DNA from 4 places in the Vibrio bathopelagicus genome. Region 4 is predicted to be linked to each of the others. Evidence: predicted binding sites of a transcription regulator. Region 4 holds the regulator's gene; each other region holds the start of a gene.
The links. Region 4 encodes PurR, which represses purine synthesis genes. Its sites were predicted from a motif close to TNANGNAAACGTTTNCNTNA; they were not measured.
Positions count from the first base shown of each region.

Region 1: IHV80_RS11590 (NupC/NupG family nucleoside CNT transporter) is a predicted target of PurR. The motif match lies at 2,765-2,784, and genes of this name have one in related genera.
Region 2: pyrD (quinone-dependent dihydroorotate dehydrogenase) is a predicted target of PurR. The motif match lies at 5,887-5,906, and genes of this name have one in related genera.
Region 3: purM (phosphoribosylformylglycinamidine cyclo-ligase) is a predicted target of PurR. The motif match lies at 2,759-2,778, and genes of this name have one in related genera.

Region 1 is NZ_CP062500.1:2,637,972-2,645,749, reverse strand. It holds gene minC (septum site-determining protein MinC) at 1-30, opposite strand, end outside; gene IHV80_RS11605 (YcgL domain-containing protein) at 253-543, shown strand; gene IHV80_RS11600 (lytic murein transglycosylase) at 573-1,571, shown strand; gene IHV80_RS11595 (LysR family transcriptional regulator) at 1,705-2,625, shown strand; gene IHV80_RS11590 (NupC/NupG family nucleoside CNT transporter) at 2,831-4,030, shown strand; gene IHV80_RS11585 (cation:proton antiporter) at 4,246-6,060, shown strand; gene folD (bifunctional methylenetetrahydrofolate dehydrogenase/methenyltetrahydrofolate cyclohydrolase FolD) at 6,217-7,074, opposite strand; tRNA gene IHV80_RS11575 (tRNA-Arg) at 7,286-7,362, shown strand; gene IHV80_RS11570 (GNAT family N-acetyltransferase) at 7,476-7,778, opposite strand, start outside.
Region 2 is NZ_CP062500.1:1,696,344-1,704,121, forward strand. It holds gene pepN (aminopeptidase N) at 1-48, shown strand, start outside; gene IHV80_RS07385 (DUF2835 domain-containing protein) at 374-592, shown strand; gene IHV80_RS07390 (NAD-glutamate dehydrogenase) at 821-5,662, shown strand; gene pyrD (quinone-dependent dihydroorotate dehydrogenase) at 6,034-7,044, shown strand; gene IHV80_RS07400 (cell division protein ZapC) at 7,239-7,778, shown strand, end outside.
Region 3 is NZ_CP062500.1:2,748,347-2,756,124, reverse strand. It holds gene IHV80_RS12155 (class II glutamine amidotransferase) at 1-743, shown strand, start outside; gene purN (phosphoribosylglycinamide formyltransferase) at 848-1,504, opposite strand; gene purM (phosphoribosylformylglycinamidine cyclo-ligase) at 1,655-2,695, opposite strand; gene upp (uracil phosphoribosyltransferase) at 2,865-3,491, shown strand; gene IHV80_RS12135 (uracil-xanthine permease family protein) at 3,653-4,891, opposite strand; gene IHV80_RS12130 (DUF2066 domain-containing protein) at 5,170-6,435, shown strand; gene IHV80_RS12125 (DUF2069 domain-containing protein) at 6,548-6,985, opposite strand; gene wrbA (NAD(P)H:quinone oxidoreductase) at 6,982-7,575, opposite strand; gene arsC (arsenate reductase (glutaredoxin)) at 7,582-7,778, opposite strand, start outside.
Region 4 is NZ_CP062500.1:2,406,141-2,413,918, reverse strand. It holds gene IHV80_RS10615 (TVP38/TMEM64 family protein) at 1-425, opposite strand, end outside; gene IHV80_RS10610 (TfoX/Sxy family DNA transformation protein) at 558-1,148, opposite strand; cyclic di-GMP riboswitch class I at 1,276-1,361, opposite strand; gene purR (HTH-type transcriptional repressor PurR) at 1,532-2,536, opposite strand; gene torD (molecular chaperone TorD) at 2,854-3,501, opposite strand; gene torR (two-component system response regulator TorR) at 3,790-4,503, shown strand; gene elyC (envelope biogenesis factor ElyC) at 4,691-5,542, opposite strand; gene cmoM (tRNA uridine 5-oxyacetic acid(34) methyltransferase CmoM) at 5,658-6,443, shown strand; gene mukF (chromosome partition protein MukF) at 6,569-7,778, shown strand, end outside.

The DNA of each region.
Region 1 (7,778 bases), 230 kb from region 4:
GCTACCTTTTAGATCTGGGTTACTAGACATCGAAAAACTACAGGACCTCAATTGCGGATAGGTACAATTTCTTTCATCTTAAAGATAAAGGGCATTGCCTGAAACTAGGTTTATCATGTTATATTCCCAAACCAAGCACAGCAAGTAATCTTGTTGTCAAATAAACGTTTTGTCCCCAATATTTCATCAACATAAACTATTGAACTCACAAGTGAGAGTTTTGTAGCCATAAACATTTAAAAAAGGTCTGTCATGCTGTGTTCTATATATAAAAGCTCAAAAAAAGAAGGGACATACCTTTATATCCCGAAAAAGGATGATTTCTCACAAGTCCCTGACGCACTGATGCAAATGTTTGGTAAACCTAGCTTTGTAATGGTAATTAAAATGGAAGGCCGCACGCTTGCCCAAGTCAGCATCGAAAAAGTGAAAGAGTCACTAAAAAACGATGGTTTCTTTTTGCAGGTTCCGCCTCCGCCGGTTAACGAACTTGAACTGCATAAAGAGCGTAAAGCTCAGCAGAATGTTCAAGACGAAGAGTGATAGCCACCTAATTCAAGGAGGAATGATCGTTGAGTAAATTTTCTAAAACCATATTAGCCGTGTCAGCATTGCTATTGGGTAATAGCCTGACTATCGGTTCAGTACAGGCTGAAGAGCTTAGCTTTGAACAATATGTAGAAAAGCTAAAGCAGCAAGGCCGTGAGCAAGGCATTTCTGAAGCGATCATTGAAGAAGCCTTTGATGGTGTGACGTTTAAGCCGAGAGCTGTCAAAGCAGATAAGAACCAACCTGAGAAGAAACTGACTCTGGATGAATACATTCCACGTGCGGTTCCAGATTGGAAAGTTAAACAGGCAAGATCGCTCTATAAGAAACACTACACAGCGTTAAAGCGTATTGGTGACGAGTACGGTGTTCAACCAAGGTTCATTGTCGCTCTATGGGGCGTAGAAAGTAATTTTGGTAAATTCACGGGTAATTACAGTGTTATCGACGCTTTGACCACAATGGCTTACGAAGGACGCAGAGAAGCGTTGTTCCGCAGCGAAGCGATGGCAGCGTTAACGATTCTTGATCAAGGCCATATTGCACCCAAAGAGATGAAAGGCTCTTGGGCTGGCGCGATGGGGCAGCCTCAGTTTATGCCAAGTTCATTCTTAGCTTATGCCGCTGACGGTAACGGTGATGGTAAGAAAGATATTTGGGGCACTGAAGAAGATGTATTTGCTTCGGCGGCTAATTATCTCAGCCAATCAGGTTGGGATGACAAATATACGTGGGGTCGTCAGGTTCATGTTCCGGCAACCGTGTCTATCGAGATGCAAGGCCGAGGTGAAGATAAAGCGAAATACTTAAAAGAGTGGTCTGAACTCGGTATTAAGCGCTTTGACGATCGCCCATTACCAACGCTTGATGAAGATATTAAAGCTTGGCTAATTATGCCAGACGATGAAACAGGTCGTTCGTACCTCATTTACAGCAACTACAATGTGTTAATGAAGTGGAATCGTTCTTACTACTTTGCGTTGGCGGTCAGCCACTTAGCAGACAGAATTAAGTTTGATTAATCGACCTAGTCGCTTTGAATAGCATTTGGCCTACCATAGGCAGAACGAACTAAAGGACTCTTCGGAGTCCTTTTTCTTTTATATTTCAGAGATTTTAAAAGGTGGTCTTGTGCTAACAGATAGAGCCGCACAGATGGTGATATTCCATGCGTTAATCAAGCATGAAGGCTTTACCAGTGCAGCAAAAAGTTTGAATGTGTCGGTGTCTCACATCAGTAAGCAAGTTGCTTTGCTCGAAGACTCGATAGGTATCAAGCTGGTGCAAAGAACCACACGCAGCCTGACACTAACCGAAGCAGGGGAAGTGTTCTATCAGCACTGTGAGCAGCTGTTCAACACGGTGAAAGCGGCTCAAATGGATATGGACAGCCAACGAGATGATATCTCTGGGATATTGCGAGTGGGCTTGTCACAGTCATTTGGCACGCTGCATATCATTCCTGCGATTGATCAGCTTAGACAGCTGTATCCTCAATTGAGAATCGAGGTTCACTTGTTCGACTACAAAGTGGATATGATTGAAGAGCGACTGGATCTCTGGATCACCAATAATGAAGATTTGCCTGAAGGTTATATTGCGCAGCGCTTAGCTGATAGTCAGTTTGTGGTGGCGGCATCCCCGGATTATCTGATTAAGGCAGGGACTCCTCATGTGCCATCTGATCTGATTGACCATAACTGCCTTATCTATCGTAGTCGTGAACGGGACTACACATCGTGGGCATTTGATAACGGCCAAGAAAACCTCAGTGTTAAAGTGGCAGGCGATTATTCGGTGGATTTAGCTGAAGCGGTACGAGACGCGGCTGTGTCAGGGTGGGGCGTTGCTTATCTGGCGACTTACTTAGTCAAAGAAGAGTTTAGGACAGGCAAGCTCATCCAAGTGCTTCCTGAATGGCGAGCGAGCCAGTTGATGCCATTTTACGCTGTATATCCGAGTAGAAAGAACATGCCGAAGAAGCTTTCTGCAGTGATTGAGTTCATTAAAGATCATATCGGTTCGCCGACTTATTGGGATGAAAACCTCAAAACCTGCGTCGAGCTGCATCGTTAACTGTTTCCTAATCTATAAATATAATTTCCATATGGAAAAAGTATGCTTTTTGAGCAAGTTAAATCATTAAAATTCAATGCTTTAATATAATCATAGGTGAGGCAGTGATAATCCCAACATCACATTAACAACCGCACCTTGCCGCAAACGATTTCCTCTATACAATGCGTCGCCTTTCCTACCTACAACTTTTAGGTTGACGCATATGGCTTCCCTACTTGGAATTATCACTATTTTAGTAGCCGCTTGGTTACTATCTACGGACAGAAAAAATATCCCGCTAAGAACCGTCTCTTTGGCTTTCTTGCTGCAAATCTCATTCGCGCTATTGGTTCTTTATGTGCCAATGGGTAAAGAAGCGCTGAATGCAGCTACTGGTGCGGTGTCTAGCTTGATCAACTACGGTCAAGAGGGGATTAACTTCCTATTTGGTGGCCTCACGAATAACGGATTTGTCTTCGCTATTAACGTTCTTGGCATCATTATCTTTTTCTCTGCATTGATTTCAGGTTTGTACCACATCGGCTTTATGCCAAAGGTGATCAACCTTATCGGCGGTGCTTTGCAAAAGTTCTTAGGTACAGGTCGTGCGGAATCACTGTCTGCAACCGCGAACATCTTTGTTGGTATGATCGAAGCGCCATTGGTGGTTAAGCCTTACTTGAAGCACATGACGGATTCACAACTGTTTGCCGTAATGGTGTGTGGCTTAGCGTCTGTGGCTGGCGGTACGCTGGTGGGTTATGCATCGCTTGGTGTTGATTTGAACTACCTGATCGCTGCGGCATTCATGTCTGCTCCTGCTGGTCTATTGATGGCCAAGATTTTGGTACCAGGTAACGCAGATGAGGCTCAAGAAAATATTGAGTCTGATGTTGAAATTCCACGAGCAACAAACGTAGTCGAGGCAATGGCAGATGGGGCTATGTCTGGACTGCGTATTGCCGTTGCTGTGGGTGCGACACTTCTGGCCTTTATCAGTGTGATTGCCATGCTGAATGGCTTGTTAGGTATTGTTGGTGGTTGGTTTGGCGTAAACCTAAGCTTCGAACTTATCCTAGGTTATGTGTTCGCACCCGTTGCATGGCTGATCGGTGTGCCATGGTCTGAGGCTGTTGTTGCAGGCTCGCTGATCGGTAACAAGATCGTTGTGAACGAGTTTGTGGCTTTTATCCAGTTAATGGACGTAAAAGACGCACTGAGTGAGCACTCAAAAGCGATCGTTACTTTTGCACTATGTGGTTTTGCCAACATCTCTACAATGGCCATTCTGATTGGTGGTCTGGGTAGCTTAGTTCCAGAGCGTCGTTCTTTCATCTCACAATACGGCTTTAAAGCGATTTGTGCGGGTGTACTTGCCAACTTAATGAGCGCAGCGATTGCTGGCGTGGTGCTTTCTCTTTAAGCCCCTCCTCGTTAATTGATAAGTGTTTTCTAGCTGGGTTCTAAGTACCCAGTTAGATCTTTAATACTGTGCTGCCCATTAGTAAAGTGACTGATTAATCACAATAATATTCGGTTAGTGTGATAAAGAGATCCTATAGTGTAATGACGTAGTTTTTCTTATTCAGTTAATAAGTTTGTACCACAGGGTGTGGTGCAAACCTTTTAGGGGCACAAATGGATTTGTCGATTACTTCATCCTTGGCGTTAATTGGGCTGCTGTCTTTAACGTGTCAATTGTTAGGTTGGCGCTTACGTCTTCCTGCTATTCTTCCTCTTCTTATTGTCGGCCTGCTTCTAGGTCCCGGTCTCAACATCCTCAATCCCGATGCCATTTTTGGTGATGTGTTATTCCCGCTGATTTCATTAGGTGTCGCCATCATTCTGTTTGAAGGTGCCTTGACCTTGAATTTCAAGGAAATCAGAGGTCATGGTCGCATGGTGACGCACCTCGTGAGTTTCGGCATGTTGATTACATGGGCGTGCATTGTCGTTGGTGCTTATTACTTTGTGGATTTCAGTTGGCCATTAGCCGCGCTGTTTGCTGCCTTGGTGGTGGTGACGGGACCAACCGTTATTGTTCCCATGCTGCGCAGCATTCAGCCCAAATCTTCGTTAGGCAGCATCTTACGCTGGGAGGGGATAGTGATTGACCCGATTGGCGCTCTGTTTGCTGTTCTCGTTTACGAATACATTGTCTCTTCAGCCGATCCTACAAGCCATGTTTTGTCGGCCTTGGGTCTGACTTTAGCCATTGGTTTAGGCTTAGGGATCATCGGTGGCTATTTGATTGCCAAAATGCTGAAAGGGCATTGGGTTCCGCACTATTTGCGTAACGTGGCTGTTCTCACGTTAATGCTGGCGGCGTTCTCTTTTTCCAATGACCTGAGTGAAGAATCCGGTTTATTAACAGTGACCATCATGGGGATCTGGCTCGCCAACGTGAAAGGCTTGGATCTTGAAGATATTATTGAGTTCAAAGAGACCTTAACTGTGTTACTCATTTCCGCCTTGTTTATCTTACTGGCGAGTCGACTCGATTCAGGGACTTTCCTCTCGATAGGTTGGGGCGGAATTGGCTTATTAGCGGTCGTCATGCTGGTGGCTCGTCCTCTGAGTGTGTGGATCAGCGGGATCGGCACGGATCTTACCTCAGCGGATAAATGGTTTTTGAGTTGGATGGCACCTCGCGGGATCGTCGCTGCCGCAGTTTCTTCCCTGTTTGCTATCAAGCTTCAAGAGAAGCAATTGATTGAAGGGGCTGATCTACTGGTGCCAATGGTGTTCTTGGTCATCATCGGTACGGTTGTGATTCAGAGCCTTACCGCAAGTTGGTGGGCAAGAAGGTTGGGTGTGACGCAAGAGAAAGCGCAAGGGGTTATCTTCTTCGGCGCGACTCATTTTGCTAGACAGTTTGCCAAGGTGCTGGCGACACACAACATCAACAGTGTGCTAGCCGATACCAACTGGGAAAGCATTCGTTTGGCGCGTATGGATAACCTGAATGTCTATTTTGGTAACCCAGCCTCAAGCCACGCGGAAAATAATTTGGAATTGGACGGGATAGGGCGTGCGATGATCGTCTCGCCTTATCGTCAAACCAATCCATTAGTCAGCATGCATTATCAAGATGAGTTTGGTGAAAACAAGGTGTTCGAGCTTGAATCGACAGAAGCTAAACATGAAAGGCATTCAGTGAGCCGAGATGGCAACAGAAGTTTGTTTTCGGAAGGAATTACCTACTCCAAGCTTAACTCCTTGATGGCTCAAGGCAGCCAAATTAAGAGCACGGGTTTGACCGAAGCGTTTGACCTTAATGAGTTTAACGCTCTGTACCCTAAAGCCATTCCTCTTGGGGTAATTACTGGCGGTGATTTCCGTTTAGTGACGCAAGGTTCTGATTTGGAAAAACTCATCTCAACTGAGTGTGCGATCATTAGTTTATTGCCGCCTTCGGATCAAACTGAAAGAATTGATACTTCAGATAAGTAGCGAGTGCTCTCTATCAAAAGCGATTAGTTTTGTATCAAAAACGAATTGCTCAGTATCAAAAAAGCCGCAACGTTTTCACGCTGCGGCTTTCTAATTCTATTTTAGTAACAGTCAATTCATGCCAGAGGTATTGCTACCGAGACTGTCGTTTGCGGGCTATTTCGAGTGAAACTGCTCACAAGCAATCATTGTGTTCTCAATTAGGCTTGCCACTGTCATTGGACCAACACCACCTGGAACTGGTGTGATGAAGCTTGCGCTCTCTTTTGCGACATCGTATTCAACGTCGCCAACGAGTTTGCCAGATTCCAAACGGTTGATACCTACATCGACCACAACAGCGCCTTTCTTAATCCAAGCGCCAGGAATGAAGTTAGGCTTACCAACTGCTACCACAACAACATCTGCTTGACGTACATGACCTTCAAGGTCTTTGGTGAAGCGGTGACATGTGGTCGTTGTGCAACCTGCTAGAAGAAGCTCTAGAGTCATTGGGCGACCTACGATGTTTGATGCGCCAACAACAACCGCGTGCTTACCACGTAAGTCGATGTTGTAACGGTCAAGCAATGTGATGATGCCTTTAGGCGTACAAGAGCGTAGCTTAGGCATACGTTGAGCCAAACGGCCTACGTTGTATGGGTGGAAGCCATCAACGTCTTTCTCTGGCGTGATACGCTCAAGAACGTGAGTAGTATCAATACCTGCAGGTAAAGGCAGTTGAACTAGGATGCCATCAATCTCAGGGTCTTCATTTAATTGGTCGACTAGCGTTAGCAGATCATTTTCGGTCGCGGTTGCTGGTAAATCAAAAGACTTTGAAACGAAGCCTACTTCTTGACACGCTTTACGCTTACTTCCAACGTAAACTTGAGAGGCAGGGTCTTCACCCACTAAAACTACCGCTAGGCCCGGAGCGCGTAATCCAGCTTCAGTACGAGCCTTTACACGTGCCGCAACTTCAGAGCGAACGGTTTGAGAAATTAGCTTTCCATCAATATTTTGAGCAGTCATGAATTTCCTTAGTATTGATATTCAAGTTAGTGGCTGATGTTTTGGGCGCATTATTCCAGAAAATCTTTTTGATTACCATCAAGCAAACGTTTGCTTTGGTCTATTTTCCAACACTTATAATCTCATTGCCCTTTTTTTACTCACTTGGATCAGAATGTTACATAAAGCCGTTGCTTTACTGATTCGAATTCGTATAATCCTTTCCTGTAGCGCGCCCTTAGCTCAGCTGGATAGAGCACCTCCCTTCTAAGGAGGTGGTCGAAGGTTCGAATCCTTCAGGGCGTACCACTATTTAAAGAAACCCGATAACTCTCTGAGTTGTCGGGTTTTTTGCATTTCAGAACGACTTAATCTATCAATACCATGTTTTGTATTTCGATGTCTCTGTCTTTCGGCTTTTGCTAAACGGCCATGAGCTGTGGGGTATATCTAAGACCTAGCATACTGCACCCATCTTCCAAGTAACTATCGGTGACAACGTCGAAGCCGAATTTACCATAGTAGTCTTTAAGGTGTGCTTGTGCCGAAATAAAAATTGAACAGTTAGGGTACACTTTGCGGGTTGCATCAAAGCTCACTTGCATCAGTTGGTTACCAATCTGTTTGCCTCGATAATCCTTTGTTACGATCACTCTCCCGATACACACATCATTCGCATCAGAATCCAGTAGAGGAAGAACATCAACTGGGTATCCCAGCTTTTG
Region 2 (7,778 bases), 710 kb from region 4:
CTAGCTAAAGACTTATTTGAGAAAGTAACGAAAGCACTCGAGGCTTAAGTTCGCGCTTATTCAGGTAACTGTTTACTAATAACGAGAAGTCATCAGTGGTAGAGGTCATCTGCCACTGATTTTTTGTTTTTGGGTGCTCGATTTTCAACCAGGATTGGTTGCTTAGTTAAAAATCGTTGTTTAAGCTAAACCCTTTGTTTAAACAGAATTTGCTGTTTAAGGAAGTCAAAGTCAAAGTAAGGTTAGCCTCCTAGACAAGCTTTCAAACTGAGACGTTTCCACCTTTAGACAATTTTCGTCGTTCAGGGTTTCCACTGTTCAACATCGTTTTGTGCCAAAAAATACCGGCACTGTATATTTATACAGGTATCGTATGAATCGCTATATTTTCCAACTTAACATCTCATATCAACAGTTTTTGGCCAGCTATTCTGGTGCCGCAAGTAAAGTTCAAGTGATAACGACCACTGGATTGCGTCTACAGTTACCTGCAACTCGGTTCAGACCATTTCTTACACAAATAGGGGTTAGAGGGCAGTTTAGACTGACAACTGACCAAAAAAATAAGTTTATTAAGTTGGAAGCTCTGTAAACCTTGGCGTGCCTAGTGAGTTAAAAGGAATCTTAATCACATAATCAAACATTTCACCTCTTACCACCTCCAAAACAATTAACTATTTCTCAATAATGCTTTTACAATAAATGAATGCATTACCTTTGCTTAACTCGTTAGTAGGAAAGAGCTCAACGGCTCAATTCAAACACCAGCTTAAGTAAGCCCCCTAATAATAAAATATAATTCTAATTGTGGAGTGTGACTATGACCGCACGTGAAACTGTGGTTCCAGTTTTACTTGAAAAAGTGTACAAACTGATTCAAGACAAACTTGACCTTGCTCATCGACCTCTCGTAACTCAACTTGCTCAACACTTGTTTAGTAACGTTTCTCACGACGACCTAACTCAGAGAAACGAATCCGATTTATACGGTGCTGTAGTTAGCTTATGGCATCACATCAATGAAAAGAAAGCCGACGAAATTTCTGTCCGTGTTTTTAACCCGACAGTAAGCCGTCAAGGTTGGCAATCGACTCACACTATCGTTGAGATAGTGGTACCAGATAGCCCATTCCTCGTTGATTCTGTAAAAATGGCATTAACTCGCCTCGATCTCTCTTCTCACCTTATGCTCCACAACCCAACACAAATCTCCCGTTCTGATAAGGGAAGTGTTGTTGGTGTCAGCAACAATGAAGGTGTCTTCCAATCACTTTTCCATATTGAGGTTGACCGTCTAAGTAGCAAAGCTGAAATGACCGCACTTAAAACCGAGCTACTGGATATCTTTACCGATACTGGTCTTGTGGTTAATGATTGGCTGAAAATGGTAGAACGACTTGAAGAAGTCACCAATCAAGTTGAAGAGCAAAAAGAGACGATTCCAGTTGATGGCCAGCGTTTTGATGAAACTCTCGCGTTCCTTCGTTGGTTGGGCGAGCACAACTTTACGTTTATGGGTTACAAGGAATATGACCTTGTTTCTGTGAATGGCGACACTGAGCTACAACCGACCAAGGAGCAAGGTCTTGGTTTGTTCGCAAATTCAGATCGTGTACGTAACGTTAAGCTGTCTGAGTTTTCAGACTCGGCACGCTTAGAAGCAAAAAAACCGTATGTACTGATCGTAACCAAGGGCAACACGGCTTCACGCATTCACCGCCCAGCTTACAATGATTACATCGGTATCAAGAAGTTTGATAAAAACGGTAAGGTAATTGGTGAGCACCGCTTTACCGGCCTTTACACTTCTGCCGTTTATAACCAAACGGTTGAAAGCATTCCTCTAGTTCGCGAGAAAGTTGAGCGTATCTTAGATGCAAGTGGTTACCGTAAGGGTTCATACTCTTACAAAGCTCTGCACAACATTCTTGAAAACTACCCACGTGATGAACTGCTTCAAGCTCGAGAAGAAGAGTTACTTGAAGTTGGTACGGGCGTAGTACAAATGCAAGATCGCGATCTTCTGCGTTTGTTTGTTCGTAAAGACCCGTTTGGTCGTTTCTTCAGCTGTATGGTTTACGTAACAAAAGATCGTTACAACACCGAACTTCGTCGTCAAACCCAACGCATTTTAAAGCAATACTTCGGTTGCGAAGAAGAAGTCGAATTCACGACATACTTCTCTGAAAGCCCACTGGCAAGAACGCACTATATTGTTCGTGTTGATAACAACAACATGGATGTGGACGTGAAAACAATTGAGCAAAATTTAATGGAAGTATCGTCTACGTGGGATGACCGCCTGTCTGAATCAATCGTTGCTAACTTCGGTGAAAGCAAAGGTCTACCGTTATCGAAAGAGTACATGCGTGCATTCCCACGTTCGTACAAAGAAGACATGATGCCTGGTTCTGCGGTTGCAGATATCGAACGTCTAGAAGCTCTGAGCGAAGACAACAAACTTGGCATGCTTTTCTACCGACCTCAAGAAGAGGCGGCAGACTCTAAAGCCGTTCGTTTGAAATTGTTCTACCACAGTGATGAGCCGATTCACCTGTCTGATGTTATGCCAATGCTTGAAAACTTTGGCCTACGCGTTATTGGTGAGTCACCTTATGAAGTGCGCAAGACCAATGGGGTGACTTATTGGATCCTTGATTTCTCGATGCTGCATAAGAGTGACCAGACGATTGATCTTCGTGAAGCTCGCGATCTATTCCAACAAGCCTTTGCTGCGATTTGGGCGGGTGAGTTAGACAGTGATGGTTTCAACCGCTTGGTATTGGGTGCAGGTCTTTCTGGCCGTGAAATTTCAATTTTACGTGCGTATGCGCGTTACATGCGCCAAGTTGGTTTCCCATTCAGTCAACAATACATTGAAGACACATTGTCTCATTACCCAGATCTAGCGAAAGGGTTAGTGAGCCTATTCGGCAAGCGTTTTGATCCTAAATTGAAGGGCAGCGCAAAAGGCCAACAAGATCTTATCAAGAAGATCACTGAACAGTTGGATCATGTAGAAAGCTTGGATGATGATCGTATCATTCGTCGCTACATGGAAATGATCACAGCAACGCTTCGTACTAACTACTATCAGTTAGACGACAACAAACAGTCTAAACCTTGGTTGGCTCTGAAAATGAGACCAAGCGAGATTCCAGACATCCCAGCGCCGGTTCCTGCGTTTGAGATCTTCGTTTACGCACCAGATATTGAAGGTGTGCATCTACGTGGCGGTAAAGTCGCTCGTGGTGGTTTACGTTGGTCAGACCGTCAAGAAGATTTCCGTACTGAGATTCTAGGCCTAGTTAAAGCTCAACAAGTTAAGAACACAGTAATTGTACCGGTTGGTGCAAAAGGTGGTTTCGTTTGTAAGCGTCAACACATGATGTCTGGCCGTGATGAGATATTCGCTGAAGGTCAACGTTGTTACAAGCGCTTCATCCGCGCACTACTAGACGTATCAGACAACATCATTGAAGGCGAGGTTATCCCACCTAAGAGTGTTGTTCGTCACGACGAAGATGATCCGTACTTGGTTGTTGCTGCCGATAAAGGTACAGCAACGTTCTCAGATCTCGCAAACTCAGTATCTGATGAATACAACTTCTGGTTAGGCGATGCATTTGCCTCTGGTGGTTCTAACGGTTACGACCATAAAGCGATGGGTATCACCGCGAAAGGTGGCTGGGAATCTGTTAAGCGTCACTTCCGTGAAATGGGCATCAACTGTCAAACAACGGATTTCACCGCCATCGGTGTAGGTGATATGGCGGGCGATGTGTTTGGTAACGGCATGCTGTTGTCTAAGCATATTCGTATGCAAGCTGCATTCAACCACATGCATATCTTTATTGACCCGAATCCAGAATCAGCATCAAGCTGGGTAGAGCGTGAGCGTTTGTTTAACCTACCTCGTTCAAGCTGGGAAGATTACAACAAAGACCTTATCTCTCAAGGTGGTGGCATCTTCTCTCGTCGAGCGAAGTCTATCTCTTTGACGCCTGAAATTCAGAAAATGCTGGGTACTAAGAAAGCATCAATGGCACCGAATGACTTGATCAAAGCGATCTTGTCTATGCAGGTTGATCTTCTTTGGAATGGCGGTATCGGTACATACGTTAAGTCTTCAAACGAGACTCATACTGATGTAGGTGACCGTGCAAATGACGTACTTCGTATCGATGGCCGTGACCTGAAAGCTAAGGTTGTTGGTGAAGGCGGTAACTTGGGTATGACTCAACTGGGTCGTATTGAATATGCACTTACGGGTGGTCGAGTTAATACCGACTTTGTTGATAATGTTGGCGGTGTTGACTGTTCAGATAATGAAGTAAACATTAAGATCTTCTTGAATGGTTTGGTATCTAATGGTGATCTAACCGTTAAGCAACGTAACCAAGTGCTTGAATCGATGGAAGATGAAGTTGGCGAAATCGTACTAGACGACGCATATTGCCAAGCTGAGTCTATTTCGGTTACTGAGCATCAAGGTGTTGGCTTAGTAAAAGAGCAAATCCGCTTTATTCACACAATGGAAAAAGCAGGGTACTTAGATCGTGGTTTGGAATACATCCCAGATGACGAAACATTGCTTGAGCGTGAAAAGCAGGGTCAAGGCCTAACAAGACCAGAGCTTTCTGTACTTGTCGCTTATGGCAAAATGGTACTTAAAGAAGATCTTGTTAGTGATGATATCGCTAATGATGAATTCCATGCTCAACAGCTTATGCAATACTTCCCAACAGCGTTACGTCGTAACTATTCTCAGCACATGGATAATCATCCACTGCGTTCTGAAATCATCGCGACTGCACTGGCTAACCAAATGGTTAACGAGATGGGTTGTAATTTCGTTACTCGTCTGCAAGAAGAGACTGGCGCAAATATCGTTGATATTGCAAATGCTTACGCGGCATCACGTGAAATCTACGGTCTTGGTAAAGTTCTTAAGAGCATCCGTGAACTGGACAATGTTTCAAGTTCTGAAGCTCAATACGAATTGATCTACCATGTTCGCCGTACACTTCGTCGCTTGGCTCGTTGGTTGCTAAGAAACCGTACTGGTAAACAGTCAGTGAAAGCTCTGATTGAACTTTACCAGGGTGATGTTCTTACTATTACAGAGAAACTGGATGAAAACCTAGTAGCTTCTGAAGTAGAAGAGCATAACGCAATGGCACAGCTATGGATTGACCAAGGCGTAAACGCTGAGTTGGCTAATTCAGTCGCACGTTTGTCTAGTTTGTACTCAGCACTGGATATATCCACAGTAGCTCGTGAAACAGGTAAAACAGTACAACAAGCGTCTAAGCTTTACTTCAATCTTGGTGACCGCTTGTCTTTGCACTGGTTCTTGAAGCAAATCAATGGCCAAGCAGTAGACAACAACTGGCAAGCATTGGCACGTGCGGCATTCAGAGAAGATCTGGATTGGCAGCAACGTCAGCTAACTGGTCAAGTACTTAACTGCGGTTGTGCTTCAGATATTGATGTGATTAAAGCGCTTGATGATTGGATGGAAAGCAACTCGGTTTCTCTACATCGTTGGGAAAGCATCTTGAACGAATTCAAAGTAGGTTCGGTTCATGAGTTTGCTAAGTTCTCAGTAGCACTACGTGAATTGATGCTGTTGAATCTAAACTGCATGTCGACAGACTAGCGATTAGATAAAAACGAAAAGAAATAAGGGCAGGCCATTAGGTCTGCCTTTTTCGTTTGGCTGAATAGTGTTATTCGGCAGAACAGTGTCATTTGGCTGAATAGTGAATGATGTGTCCAATTATTTCGTTGAGTCACTTATGTTTGGTCAAGTTAGCTTTTAATTGGTCGAGTTAACTGATGCTCGTTACATGAATGGTAGTCAAATGGACGATTCGCCTGAGGGTACGGTAACGTTTGCTTAATAATAAACCTCTTTCGTTAGCAAACTCGATTATCTTACCCTTACAGTCAGTAATAGATTGAATAGTTGGGCAAATAAGTAAATAATATCGCCCCGTTTACACGGCGCTTTTTTCTATCGGAGGCACAATGCTTTACCGTCTAGCCAGAACTGGCTTTTTCCAACTTGATGCCGAAAAGGCACATGACCTTGCAATTCAAAATTTCAAACGCTTTACCGGCACACCTATTGATCTTTTGTATCGCCAACAACTACCTCACCGACCTGTAGAGTGCATGGGTCTTACTTTTAAAAATCCAGTTGGCCTTGCGGCCGGTCTAGACAAAAACGGCGAATGTATTGATGCATTTGGCGCAATGGGTTTTGGTTTTGTAGAAGTAGGGACTGTTACTCCTCGTCCACAAGCAGGTAATGACAAACCACGTCTGTTCCGTCTTGTTGAAGCCGAAGGTATTATCAATCGCATGGGTTTTAACAACCTAGGCGTAGATAACCTAATTGAGAATGTTAAGAAGTCGAACTATGACGGCATCTTAGGTATCAATATTGGTAAGAACAAAGACACGCCAATTGAAAAGGGCGCAGAAGATTACATTATCTGTATGGAGAAGGTATACCAATACGCAGGCTACATTGCGGTAAATATTTCTTCACCAAATACTCCAGGACTTCGTTCGCTACAATATGGCGAAGCACTTGATGATCTGTTGTCTGAACTAAAAACCAAGCAATCTGAATTGGAAGCGAAGCATGGTAAATATGTCCCGCTTGCTCTTAAGATCGCTCCGGATCTAAGTGATGACGAAATTAGCCAGATTTGCGAATCATTGATCAAAAATAAGATCGATGGTGTGATCGCAACCAATACGACATTGGATCGCAGTATTGTTGAAGGCATGAAGCATTGCGACGAAGCGGGTGGCCTAAGCGGACGTCCAGTTCAATCTCGCAGTACTGAAGTTGTTCGTAAACTTCACGAAGAGCTGGGTGACCAACTACCGATCATCGGGGTAGGTGGCGTTGACTCTTACGTTGCTGCAAAAGAGAAAATGATGGCAGGCGCTAAGCTTGTACAAGTTTACTCTGGTTTCATCTACAAAGGTCCAGGCCTTGTTCGTGACATCGTTAAAAACCTGTAGTTCGTAAAAGCTTAAGCTATAATCCGACATCGTCTTGACAAAAGAGACACTGTAACTCACTGAGTTGTAGAGAAAAGCGATAAGAAAGAGGAATTCATTTCCTCTTTTTTTTTGTCTATCGCGCAGTAAAATTACTGTAATTGAAGGTAATTTTGCGTTTTACCTAACGGAATGGTTCAACAGTGTGAGACGAAATGATGCTTAAACCTAGCGATACATGGAGTTGGTATTACGATGAGCAGCAATGTTCGTTGATGCTAAACCTCGGAGAGGATATGATTTTTAAAACGAATCTGGTCCGTAATAAGCTGGTGGACTGCGCTTTTAAAGATAATGAATTCACTGTTGATGATGCATCTTCCTACCAAACCTTCAAAGAACAAATTTCTGGCTTAGAACTGTCTGAGCCACGACAAGCAGAGCTCGCACTTTATTGTGTGGCTGCAAAGCGTTTCCATAAGCCCGTACAGCCTAAAAGCTGGTTCTTCGACTCACAAGGCGCTGGCCATGAATATCCTCAAGAAGGGGATATTGTACAAATGAATAACGAGCATAGTCTTGGTTACTTCATTGTATTAGAAGTAGGAGAGTGTGCGAGCTTATGTGCATTTGTAGACTTAGAAGAGTTCCTCCTAACGCCTTCAAAAGGATTACGCTTTGGAGACTCGATTAAAGTCATGCACGATAGAATGACTGACGCAAATGCTATCCTTCATCAAACGCATATTGCGATG
Region 3 (7,778 bases), 340 kb from region 4:
GGTGGGGAATCACCTTTTATGAAGGGAAGGGCTTTCGAACGTTCAAAGATCCTAACCCGAGCTGTGAATCAAAGATTGCTGAGTTAGTTCAAAATTACCCAATTAAAAGCCAAGCTGTTGTCAGTCATATCCGTCAAGCCAACCGTGGTGGCGTTAATCTAGAAAACACTCACCCATTTACCCGTGAGCTTTGGGGGCGATACTGGACCTTCGCTCATAATGGCCAATTAACGGATTACGATGATCTGGTTAGTGGACGTTTCAGACCTGTCGGTGAGACGGACAGTGAACTTTCTTTCTGTTGGTTAGTTAAACAATTAGAAGATCGTTTTCCTGAACCGCCACAAGACATGGAAGGCATGTTTCGCTTTGTTGCGGAATGTTGTGACCAATTGCGTGAGAAAGGTGTTTTTAACATGCTGCTCAGTGATGGTGAGTACGTCATGACCTACTGTACGAATCACTTATACTGGATAACAAGACGTGCGCCTTTTGGTAATGCGAGCCTGATTGATGAAGATGTTGAGATAAACTTTCAAGAAGAGACTACGCCAAATGATGTGGTTACGGTCGTGGCAACGCAGCCTCTAACATGTAATGAAGAGTGGTTTAGAATGAAGCCGGGTGAATACGCACTGTTTCATTTTGGTGAGCTGATCGGCAATAACCATAAAGAGCTGGAAGATGTTGCTTACGCACCTAAAAAGGTTGCAAGCCAAGCTCCGACTGAACCATTGAGCTAAACGTCTCGAATAGTATAAGTTTGAGCCGCATAAAAGAAAGGCCGCTTACTGAACCAATAAATCAGTAAGCGGCCTTTTTTTGATTTAATTTAGTTTCTGACGAATTACTCTTCTGCGTAACCGTGTTTACCTAATGCCTTAGCGTCTAAGAGAGCTTGTCCGTTCATCATTGATAAACGATCTTCCGCGAACCACTTGCAGACCATAGGGTAAATGCAGTGTTCTTGGGTGAGCACTCGGCTTGCTAGCATGTCTGCATCATCCCCTTCAAATACAGGCACCTTAGCTTGTAAGATTACAGGGCCACCGTCGAGCTCTTCGGTAACAAAGTGGACACTGGTGCCATGCTCTTTGTCTTGCGCATCAATAGCACGCTGGTGGGTGTGCAACCCTGGATACTTAGGTAACAGAGAAGGGTGGATATTGATCATTTTTCCCGCGTAATGACGAACAAACTCTGAACTCAGAATACGCATATAGCCAGCGAGTACAATCAGGTCGGGTTGGTAAGCATCGATCTGAACCATCAATTCATGATCGAACTCTTCACGTGAACCAAAGTCTTTTGGATTAACTGAGTGTGCGTTAACACCCGCTGATTTTGCTCGCTCTAGACCAAAAGCATCCGCTTTATTTGAGAAAACGGCCTTAACAGAGGCGTCAATCGTGTGGCTGTCACAGGCATCCAAAATGGCTTGCAAGTTACTTCCGCTTCCTGAGACTAAAACGACGATGTTTTTCTTAGAGTGACTGTTATTCATAGAATGGCTGTTCTTCATAGACTGGATAATGCAATTGATTAACGGGACTGTTTACAATTTACCTACATAAACTAAGGTTTTCTGCGGGCTAAATAGCAAAATGAGGACCAATAGGTCCTCATTTATTAACTAAGTAAGCGAACGTATCACTTATTTGATTTCAACTTGCTCTTCGCCAGCTTCAGCGTTTGCGATTTCACCGATAACCCAAGCGTTTTCGCCTTCAGCTTTCAGTAGTTCAACAGCAGCATCTGCTTGATCTTTAGGTAGAGCAACAATTAGGCCTACACCACAGTTGAAAGTGCGGTACATTTCAAATGTCTCCACGTTTCCTTTCTCTTGTAGCCAGCTGAAAATAGCAGGCCATTCCCAGCTCTTGCCATCAATCACTGCTTTAGTGCCTTCAGGAAGTACGCGTGGGATGTTTTCCCAGAAACCACCACCTGTGATGTGCGAGATAGCATGAATGTCATGCTCTGCGATCATCTTAAGTGCTGACTTGATATAAATTTTAGTGGGTTCTAGTAGGTGCTCACCGATAGTGCGACCTTCTAGTTCTTCATTCTTATCAGCACCAGAAACTTCTAGAACTTTACGAATCAAAGAGTAACCGTTTGAGTGTGGACCACTTGAGCCAACAGCGATAAGTGCGTCGCCTGCTGCTACTTTAGTGCCATCAATGATGTCAGCTTTTTCTACAACACCAACACAGAAGCCAGCAACGTCGTAGTCGTCGCCTTCGTACATGCCTGGCATTTCAGCCGTTTCGCCACCGATTAGTGCACAACCTGCTTGAACACAACCTTCAGCAATACCTGAAACAACGTCTGCTGCTGTATCTACATCTAGCTTACCTGTTGCGTAGTAGTCTAGGAAGAATAGCGGCTCACCACCTTGAACGATTAGATCGTTCACACACATTGCCACTAGGTCGATACCAATGGTGTCGTGTTTTTTCATATCCAAAGCAAGGCGAAGTTTAGTACCAACACCATCAGTACCTGAAACAAGCACTGGCTCTTTGTATTTCGTTGGAAGTTCACATAGGGCGCCAAAGCCACCAATACCGCCCATTACTTCAGGGCGACGAGTGCGTTTAACGGCACCTTTGATACGGTCTACTAGTGCATTACCTGCGTCGATATCAACACCAGCGTCTTTGTAGCTTAGAGAAGAAGTATTACCACTCACGGGATAGTCCTCGAACTTAAGTTGGATGTGAAAACGGCGCTATTCTAACAGGGCTTGATTACCAAGAGCAAACGTTTGCGCGGTTTTTTTTATTAGAATAAAGATTCTGAAATAACCTTAGAGTTCGTGTATAATCTACAGGTTTGTTTAAATATTGTCGGAGTTGGAAATGAAAGTTGTTGAAGTGAAACATCCACTAGTAAAACATAAAATTGGCCTGATGCGTGAAGGTGAGATTAGCACTAAGCGTTTTCGTGAGCTAGCGACAGAAGTGGGTAGCCTTCTAACATACGAAGCGACATCAGACTTTGAAACGGAGCGTGTAACTATTAATGGTTGGAACGGTCCAGTTGAAGTTGACCAAATTAAAGGTAAAAAAGTAACTGTAGTGCCAATCCTACGTGCTGGTCTAGGCATGATGGACGGCGTTCTTGAGCACATCCCAAGTGCACGTATCAGCGTTGTTGGTATCTACCGTGACGAAGAAACGCTTGAGCCAGTACCATACTTCAACAAGCTTGCATCTAACATCGACGAGCGTATTGCTCTAGTGGTAGATCCAATGCTTGCTACAGGTGGTTCTATGATCGCAACGATTGACCTGATGAAAGAGAAAGGTTGTAAGCACTTTAAGATTCTTGTGCTTGTAGCGGCTCCTGAAGGTATCGCTGCTCTAGAAAAAGCGCACCCAGACGTTGAGCTTTACACGGCTGCAATCGATGAGAAGCTAAACGACAAGGGCTACATTGTTCCTGGTCTTGGCGATGCTGGTGATAAGATCTTCGGTACTAAGTAATTCGGTTTCAGCTTAAGTTACTCTAAACCGTTTCTTAACTCGTTGAATTAGTCGTATTAATAAAAAGGGAGAGCATTCGATGCTCTCCCTTTTTTTGATCTTGCTAACTTGTGATGCTCTTTACTGAGGATCACAAGCCTCTACAGTTTGTCGATTTGCAGTTAGTCGATTTGCGCTTTGTCTACTACGGTGTTGTCGCCTAGCTCTTCAGGAAGGACTAGGTTCAGTAGAATCGCTACGATACCGCATAAGCTTACGCCTTGAAGGCTGAAGTCACCGATGCCAAATGCCATGCCACCAATACCGAAGACCAAAGTAATACCGACAATCACAAGGTTACGTGATTTGTGTAGGTCAACTTTGTTCTGAATTAGGGTGTTCAGGCCTACTGTTGCGATTGAACCAAACAGTAGAATCATGATGCCGCCCATTACAGGAACAGGAATCGTTTGAAGTAGAGCACCTAACTTACCTACCAATGCTAGAACAATCGCAGTTACTGCTGCCCAAGTCATGATTACTGGGTTAAATGCTTTCGTCAGCATTACCGCACCTGTTACTTCACTGTAGGTTGTGTTAGGCGGCGCGCCCAGCATAGAAGCTGCAATAGTCGCCACGCCGTCACCTGTAATTGTGCGATGTAGACCTGGTTTCTTTAGGTAGTCTTTGCCGGTTACGTTAGAGATAGCCAGCATATCGCCAACGTGTTCAACGGCGGGGGCAATCGCAACAAACACCATAAAGAAGATAGCGTTGATGTTGAATTCTGGCGCGGTGAAGTTCGGTAGTGCTAACCAAGCGGCTTGAGCCACTGGTGTGAAGTCTACGGCACCATACACTAAGCTGGTTATGTAACCCGCGACAATACCACCGAAGATAGGTAGCAGTTTAAGGAAGCCTTTTGAGAAAACGCTGATGACAATTGTCACTAGTAGTGAAATCGAAGAAATCCATAGCGCTGCATCGGCATCAACAAGCTGAATGGCACCATCACCGGTCTTACCTAGCGCCATGTTTACCGCAACAGGAGCAAGACCTAAGCCGATCACCATGATCACAGGACCAACAACAACTGGTGGAAGCAGTTTATGGATAAAGGCTACGCCTCGCACTTTGATCAATGCACCCATCAATACATACACAACACCTGCCGCCATTAGACCACCCATGGTTGCGCCGACACCCCAAGTTTGAATACCAAACATGATAGGGGCGATGAATGCAAAAGAAGATGCTAAGAAGATTGGCACTGAACGGCGTGTAATAAGTTGGAATAAAAGGGTACCGATACCTGCGCCAAAGAGTGCAACATTGGGATCAAGCCCTGTCAGTAGCGGCACTAATACAAGTGCACCAAAAGCTACAAACAGCATTTGCGCACCTTGCAAAGCATTTTTCATGTGATGTCCTTAAAAATGGTCGTTATATGAAAAGTGAAAAATAAAATTCGCGGGATTCTAACACTTAGCAATCGATTGCTACACTGGATAGATCAAATTTATTTATCTTAGTGATGTTTTATATCGATCAATGCCCGAAAAATTCAGTTTATAAGTTAACGATTTATCATGGCCAGGTGATATTTTAAGGTTATTAAACACAGTGGGCGCTATCGACCTTGCCCCTCAATCCATAGTTGCTTATCATCTAGGCACAAGATTTGAATATTAGGATCAGTATGCGCTACATAGCATTGTTGTTGATGGGACTATTAGCCTCTCCGAGTTATGCTTTAACTCAAGTAGATATCTTTAGTGCTGAAGTTGCGATTAACGCTGAAGACAAACAGCCAGAACAAGTGGCAAGAAATACAGGTATGGAGCAGGTATTAATACGTGCGACTGGCCAAACTGATGTCGCTTCGAATGAGACGATTCAAAAGGCGATGCGTAAAAGTTCGCAGTATATGTCTCAAATGAGTTTTGGCGAAAGCAATGACCAATCAACGTTGCGTATGCGTTTTAACGGTGCTCAAATCCGTTCTCTATTGACTCAAGCGCAATTGCCGTACTGGCCTGATACTCGCTCAAACATCCTTGTTTGGCTGGTGGAAGAGCAGAACTACGACAAGAATATTGTGTGGGAACATTCGAACTCCCAATTGGCTTCAGGCTTACAAGCGAACGCAAAAGAGCGCGGGTTGCCTCTAACGCTACCTGTGGGTGATTTTGATGATATTACGGGTATTGCGACCTCTGATTTGTGGGGTAGCTTTGTCTCACCAATCAGCAAAGCGAGTCAACGTTACCCTGTTGATGCCGTATTGGTTATTCGGGCTCAATCTTCCGGGTTGCGTTGGACTTTGTATGACCAAAAACCAAACCAACTGACGAGCACGCCAAAATCGCCAGTGACGGGGTCGGTATCAGGTAACAGTGCCACCGCTTCTAAGAAGTTGGTTGACCAAATCAGTAATTACTACGCGGGTAAAAGTGCCGTTACCGTAGCGAGTGAGTCATCAGAATCAATTTTAACTCAGTTTATTAGCCTTAATAATGCTCAAGATTTCTTCCAGTTGGAGAGTGCACTTAAGCGTTTAAACTCAGTTGCAAGCCTCGATATCCTTAAGATTCAAAACAATGAAGTGACCTTCCGTATTCACTTATTGTCGACTCAACAAGAGTTTGAGCAAGAAGTTGAAAGCATTCGCCAAGTCGCTAAGGTTGAAGAGTCTTACATTGAACCTGAAGTTAGCCCAGAGTTTGAAACACAAGATAATACGATGTCTGTAGGTGATGGTTCACAACCCGCTAGTGAAGACGTTGAAGTGTCAGCCAACGAGACTCAAATTATTAAAGGCAGTAATCTATCAGCATCAAGCGAAACGGCTACGCCTAATAATAATGCCACTGATGTCGAAGTTGATGCGGAACCATCGGAAGAGGTGCTAGAGATTCAGGTTGTACCGCCTAAACCTAGCCTTGTATACGAATGGGTTCGTTAGTGATTGACCGCTGACGTTACTGATTGAAATGAATACATAAAAAGCCCTGCTAGAGCAATCTCGCAGGGCTTTTTGTTTATTGGGTAATGAGTTCAAACAAATCGAATTACTGTTACTGCTCGAACTTAGCTTTCTCTTTCTTTTCTACTTCAGAAAGGCGTTTAAGCTTAATACCTAACTCTTTGGCTCTAAAACGGGTAAATAAGATATTGCCCGCGAAGCCTAGGGTCGTCAGGAGTAGTTCTACAGCCGCTAACAAACGCTCTCCACCGTCTACATACATAATAGTTAACGCGTGTAGGAAGTAGAGCATTAAGACGAAATTCGCCCAAGCGTGCGTATAGGGCTTGCCTGCTAGAATGCCTGGTAACGGCAGTAACAGCGGTACAGCCCAAGCAATCGCAAGTGTGACATTGCTTAGATGCGGGTGCGGTGAAAGCGTCATCTGCCAAGCCACTACCCAAAATAAAAGCAACAAGTTACCCGCTAACGCGAGGTAGCGAAAGAGCTGGGTTTTGGGAGACATAGGTCTCTCTGGCATATACATCATTGAGCGATTCCCTTCTGGTTGATGGCGATGCGGGCTAAGCGTTTACCTAAGTTCTGTGCCAACTCAATTTCTTCTTTGCTTAATGAAGCACTCTCTCCGGTACTGCTTGCACCGTAGGGTGTGCCACCGGTTTGAGTTGTGTGCAGTGCAGGTTCTGAGTAGGGGATTCCCACGACTAACATGCCATGGTGAAGTAGAGGCAACATCATGCTTTGCTGTGTCGTCTCTTGACCACCATGCAGTGATGAAGAAGAAGTAAATACACAAGCTGGCTTATCGATGAGATCGCCATTGATCCACAATGATGTCGTGCTATCCCAAAAGTGCTTCATTGGCCCAGCCATATTGCCAAACCAGACGGGGCTGCCTAGTGCTAAGCCATCGCAAGAGCGGAGCTCTTGTAAGGTCGCGATAGGATCTGTCGGTTGATAACGTGAATCAAGCTGCTCTTCTACCGTGTACACGTCGTTCACCGTTCTTAGCATGGCTTCGCAGTTCGGGATGGATTCAACCCCTCGTGAAATCTGTCTTGCTAGAGCTTGTGTGTTGCCGTGGCGGCTGTAGTAGAGAACAAGAATGTTAATGCTCATATTGGCTTACAGGATCTCTAGTACTTGCTCTGGTGGGCGACCAATTTTTGCTTTGTTATTTGCTACAACCACTGGGCGTTCAAACAGTTTTGGATTTGCAGCCATTGCTGAGAAAAGATCTTCATCAGTCACCGATGCATCACCAAGATTTGCTTCTTTGTAATCCGCTTCTTTGGTGCGCATCATCTCGCGAACACTGGTAA
Region 4 (7,778 bases):
ACAGGAATTAGACGTAGAGAAAATAAGTAAAATGCCCCGTCTTTTTCAACGCCTTTGTTAATCGTTGCTAACTTGTCGCCAAACTTGGTTTGGATCCAGTCACGTAACAGGTAACGGCTACTTAAGAAGGCGAGGGTTGCACCAATAGCACTCGCGAAAGACACTAGCAGTAAACTGTTCCAGAAACCAAATAGAGCAGCGCCTAAGAGTGTAACAACCGCAGCGCCGGGAATTGAGAAAGCCGTGATCATGACATAGGCGGCGAAGTAAATCGCAGCAGCAGCAATAAAATTGCTCTCGATGTAGTCATTCAAAACAGCTTGTTGAGCTTTCGCATTCTCAAGTGTTAGGTATTGGCCGAAATTGACGCCTAATAGGACGATGGTTACGACCAACACGATACCCAATATCATTTTCTTACTCATTGATACTTCCTCTAATTTTCAATGTATACCATTAGTATAGATAGACAGGCAAAGCATAGATTAACTTTCAACAGATATAAAAAAAGCCGCAAGAATGCGGCTTAGTTATGTAGATAGTTTGAACTGACAATATTAATTGACGCGACTGATAAGCTCTTCACGACGTTGCTGCGGTATAACAGACCAATGAGTACCATTGATCGCACCTTCTAGCGCCCAAAGCAGCTCAATGCTGACAGAGGATGCATGCGATTCCTTGATGGCGTTAAATGCGTTTACAGAGCCAGATTCATATAAACATTCTACGGAATCGATCCCCGCCTTTTTCAACATACGCTCGGTAGCCAATCGAAGGTTAGGGAGGTCCTTTAGTCGAGTTGGCTTAGCAGAAGACTGCTCCGCTTTCTCATCTTTAGCAAAACCCAGAGACGTCGTAGCAAGCTGCAAGATCTTTTCTTGGTCTTGCCACAAGCCTTCCGGCAATGCGAAATACTTAGTGACGACAGGGAAACCACGTTTTTTGTAGACGTATGGTTGAAACCCTTGTTGCTCGAATTGCTTTGTTGTGTCTTTGTCCGCTCTTATGTGCAGCTGGTCATTTACAACCAGAGCAAACATAGTGTCATCAGCAAAAAGCCCGAATCCACCAAACATTGAGCGTGATTTTATTTTTCCTAGGGGCTCAAATAATTTCATTGAGTCCTTTAGTATCGGTTTATCCATGTTATTTATCTCGGTGTATTTGAACTACGCCACCAAATAAGCAGGTCCGAGAGATTAGCAAAATGTTGCAATTAAATTGTCAACAAGCCGTAAATTACTAAATTGTTAGTAACTACTGCATTTTGCCATCGGTAACCCCGCTACCATACCAACGAGTGGTTTAGGCCGGAAGCTTTGCGTCTCACTCTTTCGAGTGGTTTGCCCTGTGCGTGACTGACTGAATAGAATAAAGTTTTTGTTGAATGAGGCTCACACCTGATATTTCAAAATGTGATATTGCTTCAATTAATGATCTTGGTGTTATGCAACTAGGTTTATTTTAGTTGCTTATAAAAAAAGCGCACCCAAAGGTGCGCTTAATGAAATTAAACTCGATTTATCAATCAATTTAACGTTTTAACTGTGCTTCGCTCAACAATTTCAGGGTGCATTTCGAAGACACGTTTTTCATGATCTTTATCTTTAATGCGTTCCAACAAAATTTCGAATGCATTTTTACCAACACGACGCTTAGGTTGGTGAACCGTCGTCAATGGTGGAGAGAAGTATTCTGCAAGTTCAATGTTGTCGTAACCGATAACCGAAATATCTTCAGGAATGCGAATGCCTTGCTGTTGTAGACGACTCATTAGGCCAAGCGCCATTGTGTCGTTAAAACAGAATACAGCAGTAGGACGATCTTCCATCTGAGCAATTTTATCAGCTGCAAGTACAGCGGTATCACACTCAAAGTTACCTTCAATGATGAGCTTTTCGTCGGTTGCGACCTTCGCTTCATTGAGTGCGCGTTTGTAACCCGCGATGCGTTCTACACATGCTGCTTTGTCTAAGTGGCCACTTAAACAAGCAATCTTTGTGTGACCACGTTCTAGCAGGTACTTGGTTGCTAGATAGCCGCCTTCTTCAGAGTTATCGATGATCTTATCAGCCTGAGAGGTTTCAGGACCCCAATCCATGACAACTTTTGGGATATCAGCATGGCGATCTAACATGCCACGAAGTTCTTCTGTTAAGTCAGAACACATAACCAAGATGCCATCTACACGCTTTTCTGCAAGCATTCGAATGTAGTCACGTTGCTTCTCATAGATACCACCCGTGTTACACAGAATCAAAGTGTAACCTTGACGGTAGCAGTAGCTTTCAACACCATCGATCACTTCAGAGAAGAAGAGGTTTGTTGATTGAGTCACAAGCATGCCGATAGTACGTGTTGAATTGCATTTCAAGCTACGAGCAACAGCACTTGGCGCGTAGTTTAATTCGTCTACGGCTTTGTTTACTTTCTCTTGAGTCGCTTCTGCAACAAAACGCGTTTTGTTGATTACGTGAGAAACGGTGGTAGTTGATACGCCTGCTAAGCGAGCGACATCTTTTATAGTGGCCATGGTTTTATCCTATTAGAAGCTACTTTCCCAAAGTACGGAATAAAGTAGCCGTTAAGCTACCTAACTAAGAGCTTAAATTTGTAGGGCTCTTTGGGGTATTAAAGTGCTAAAAAACAAAAAACCGCTATTGAGCGGCTTGTCTTAACACCGAAATGCTCTGAACTTAAATAAGCATAGCATTTCGTGAATGTTTCATATTTTATCGTTTGCGGTCACAATTTTAGACTGACTAGAAATTACTCGCAATAAAATTCACCCAGATTTCTGGGTGAATTGTCACATTCTATTGAATTTGTTTACTTAATCATCAGCGAATCTTATTCACCCGCTAAATACTGAGTGTCCAGATTGCAGAAGGCAACGAGAAGAGATGCAACCGATGCATAGAAACCGAATGAATCGATTTCACGACATTTAACGTTGAACTTTGGTACCCAAGTAAGAAGTTGTTGTTCAATAAATTGCTGTTGAACAGCGAACGATTTCTCTAATTCTTCTTCAAGTTCAGTTTCGTTTGAACGGATGATGAGATTACCCAAGAAATCGAGTTCGATAGCAATGTGGTCTGCTGGCTCTTTTAGATCTTTGTTAACCACCAAGTTGTGCTTAGCCATGATGTCTTCCATGTCTTTAGCTGGCTTGTCGTTTAACAGGCCCGTTTCGCCGATGTACATTGAAGCGTAAGGTAGAGCACCATGTTTATCTGTCTTTAAGAATAGATCGCAGAAGTCAGCAGACAGTTCTAGTTGGGCATCATCACGTGTTTGTAGACGGTTCAATGCGTCTACCAGTTTATCAATCGCAGGCTTAAGTGTTTCGTTTTCGCCTAAACCAGTCAGAAAAGAACGAATCTCAACAGAGTGGTAGTGATCGAGTTCTTCTTGTGTGAGCTCTTTAGCGAACAAGCTTGATAGCCACCAGTATATTTCAGCTCTTTGTTCGTTGAATGCTTTCGTATCTTTCATTTCATAGATCCTGATTTAGTCTTGTGATGTTTATATACCCAAGCATCGATAAGTCATTTGGGCATAAGCACACCAAGGCTCAATAACAAGGTTATTTGCTGAACGCAAAGTGACTCGTTAGTCGTAATGCCTATATTGAATTGCCATGGACGATAAATAGCAAGGTTTTAGATTGTCTTGTATCAAAAAAGGTTCATGTTTCTCGCTTTTATCTGCTGTACCACTAGAATTGTTACTAGTTATGAATAGAATGGTTACTGAAACTATTAAATAAGAAAAGTGGTGTAGATGAGCTATCACGTATTAGTCGTAGAAGATGATGTGGTAACCCGCAGTAAGCTGGTTGGATATTTCCAGAACGAAGGTTACACAGTGAGTGAAGCGGAAAGCGGTGCTCAGATGAGAAATGTGTTGGAAGAAAACAACGTTGACCTCATTATGCTAGACATCAACTTACCAGGCGAAGATGGATTGATGCTAACTCGCGAATTACGCAGTCAATCGGACATTGGGATTATTTTAGTTACTGGACGCACGGATAGCATCGACAAAATTGTAGGCCTAGAAATGGGCGCAGACGATTATGTTACTAAACCCTTCGAACTTCGCGAGTTATTAGTTCGAGTTAAAAACTTACTTTGGCGTATTGCTGCTGCTCGTAAAACAGCGGTTGGTGCGACTGTTGAAGTAGAAGACGAATCTGTGGTTCGTTTTGGTGAGTGGACGTTTGATATCCCTCGTCGTGCTTTAAGTAAAAATGGTGAGCCAGTTAAGCTGACTAAAGCGGAATATGAGCTGCTCGTTGCGCTTTCTTCTTACCCTAACCAAGTGTTAAGTCGCGAACGTATTTTGAACATGATCAGCCACCGAGTGGATGCTCCAAACGACCGAACCATTGACGTGTTAATCCGTCGTATGCGTGCGAAGATGGAGTTTGACCCTAAGAACCCACAAATCTTTGTGACGGTTCACGGTGAAGGTTACATGTTTGCTGGTGACTGATTCTCTTAGGGAGTTCTAGTTAGCAACAAAATTTGAACGTAAAAAAACCGAGACATCCTTGATGTCTCGGTTTTTTTTTGCGTTTCATTCTAGAGCTTATAGTTTTCTTGACGATTCATAAGTGACTCGAAAGTCGTTACATGAAAGCAGTGACACTAAAACAGCTACTTGAAACCAAGAACTATCATTAAGACTGCGCTGCAGAAGCTACACCATTATCCTCTTCTAAAATAGAAGGCTCAGGGATAACCACAGGTTCTTCAATATTGTCATTACTGGTGTCTAGCCAGTCACGTAGGCTCTGCCAAACCAATCCCATCGTTTCATGCCAGTAACGTTCTGTCTGTTCAAGATAGAGCGCTTTAGGCATGTACTTATTCCAAGGTTCAACAATGCCTTCTTGTGCAAGGTAGTTTGTTGGTGCTGCTAATGGCTTCATACCTGCCGCATTGAATTCATTCAGGGCGCGAGTCATGTGGCTCGCCGATGTGACTAACACCATCTTTTTGTTTTTAACAAACGCGGCAGCTTGGCGCGCTTCTTCCCACGTGTCTTTAGCGGTTTCAAGCAGAATGATATCGGGTTTTGCTACGCCGAGTGCTAACGCGACCTTAGCCATCATTCTTGCGTTGCTCACTTCAGTGCCAGCACCGTAGCCAGACAGAATGAGTTTTGCACCAGGATAGAGGCGCAGAATACGAATGCCTTCACTTAAACGCATTAGCCCTGTACGGCTAAGCTCTGAGGTTGGTGGAATTTGATCATCGACGACGTGACCACTTCCAAGAACCATAACGTAGTCGATGGTGTCGTCTACGGGTAAAAATGCGGTGTGTTGCCTTTCCATTGGCATTAAAAGTTGACTAGAAACTGGTTGGAAAGCGATTAGGAAAATACCACAGAGGGCTGAAAGGGTAATTAGGCAACCAGTCTTCCTTTTGGTAGTAAACATCACTAGGGCTAAACCCAGAAAAGCGAGAATTAACATTGCTGGCAGTGGCATCAATAGCGAAGACACTACTTTTTTCAGCTCAAACATATCCGAATAGTCCGAAAAAACATCACTTAGTAGTAAAAAGAGACATCGCCTCTTTATTCCTGAAATTCCTGTGACAGAATAGCAGGCACGATAGGACATAATAACTCAAGTAGCCGTGACTGAAGACCGTAATTTCGACGATATTGCCCACAAATTTGCAAAAAATATTTACGGCTCTGACAAAGGAGAGATCCGTCAGATCATCGTATGGGAAGATCTAGAACAAGCTTTGAGCAAATTTGAGCAATCAGCTTCACCTTTGCATGTTCTTGATGCTGGAGGTGGTCTTGCACAGATGTCGCAAAAAATTGCGGCGTTAGGGCATAACGTTTCTCTGTGCGATCTCTCTTCTGAGATGCTTAAGCTTGCAGAAGGAAGTATCAGCGAAGCGGGTTTGTTAGAGCAGTATCGGTTTATTCATTCTCCGGTCCAAAAAGTAGCAGAGCACCTTGAAGGCCAAGTCGATTTTGTGATGTTTCATGCCGTAATGGAATGGCTCGCAGACCCTAAAGAGGCGCTTGATTTATTATTGGAACAAGTAAAACCCGGTGGCGTTGCCTCGATAATGTTTTACAACCACCACGGATTAGTCCTGAAAAATGTGATTTGTGGCAACATTCCTCATGTATTGAATGGGATGCCACATCGAAAACGGTTTAAGCTGCAACCACAAAAAGGCTTGAAGCCAGAAGAGGTTTATCAATGGATAGAAGACGCTGGTCTAGAAATCTGTGGTAAATCAGGCATTCGTTCCTTCAGTGACTACATAGGTAATATGGAGTACATGGGCGACTACCAATTTGAAGATGTATTGGAACTAGAAAAACAGCTATGTCGCCAAGAGCCATATCTGTCACTAGGCCGTTATATTCACGTTTGGGCTCAAAAACCTGCGCAATAACAGCGGTGAATGTGGTAAAAGAAGCCACAACATGCGCTATGCAATCGTAAGAAGCCCGCGTCATAAAGAAATAGACGTAATATCTAATACGTTCGATATTACGAAAAACAGTAACAGGAACCACAATGAGTGAAATGACTCAAACTGCCGAAGAGCAGCCAATTGATGAGTTGGTAGGCTGGGTCAAGCAGCATGACTTTTCATTAAACTTGCCGCCAGAGCGTTTAGCATTTTTGATTGCTATCGCTGTGCTAAGCAATGAAAGGTTCGATGAAGAGCTAGGTGAAGGTGAACTGCACGATGCATTTACCATTGTCACTCGTCTGTTTGAAGATACCGGCGAAGCGTCTGCATTCCGTGCAAACAACGCTATCAACGAGTTGGTTAAACAAAAACTGATTAGTCGTTTTACTAGTGAGATCACCGACGGTGCGAGTATTTACCGTCTTTCTCCACTTGCGATCGGAATTTCAGATTATTACTTACGTCACCGTCAATTCTCTAAGTTAAAACTGTCGATTCAACTTTCGATGGTTGCAGATGAGATGGCTAAAGCGATTGAAGCTGCGCAAAAAGGCGGAACACCTGGCCACTGGCAAAAGAACGTTTATGGCGTTTTGAAATATTCAGTGGGTGAGATCTTCGATCAGATCGATTTAAACCAGCGTGTGATGGACGAGCAGCAACAAACCGTCAAACAGCAAATTGCTGATCTTCTTAATAAAGATTGGCGAGAGGCGATCAATAACTGTGAGTCTTTGCTATCGGAAACCTCTGCTACGTTAAAAGAATTGCAAGACACCTTGCAAGCGGCCGGTGACGAACTGCAAACCCAGATCCTCGATATTCAAGAAATTGTGTACGGTGACGATGAACTCGAGTTCGTAGGCGAAACCTTGTTTGGTTTGCAAATGAAACTTGATCGAATCACAAGTTGGGGCCAACAAGCGATCGATTTATGGATCGGTTATGACCGTCACGTCCATAAGTTTATCCGTACCGCGATTGATATGGATAAAAACCGTGCCTTTAGTCAACGCTTGCGTCAGTCGGTTACCGACTACTTTGACGCGCCTTGGTTACTGACTTATGCCGATGCTGAAAAGCTGACCGATCTTCGTGACGAAGCTTTGGTGCTGCGTGATGATGAAGTGATGGGACAAGCGCCAATCGACGTAGAGTACGAAGAATTCGAGCAAGTGAACGACCTGCTTTCAGACCGAATTGCAGAGATGTTAAAAGCTCACAAACAGCAAGGTGCGCCAATTGATCTTGGTCTTGTGCTACGCGATTACCTCGCAGCACACCCTCGCACACACCATTTTGATTTAGCCA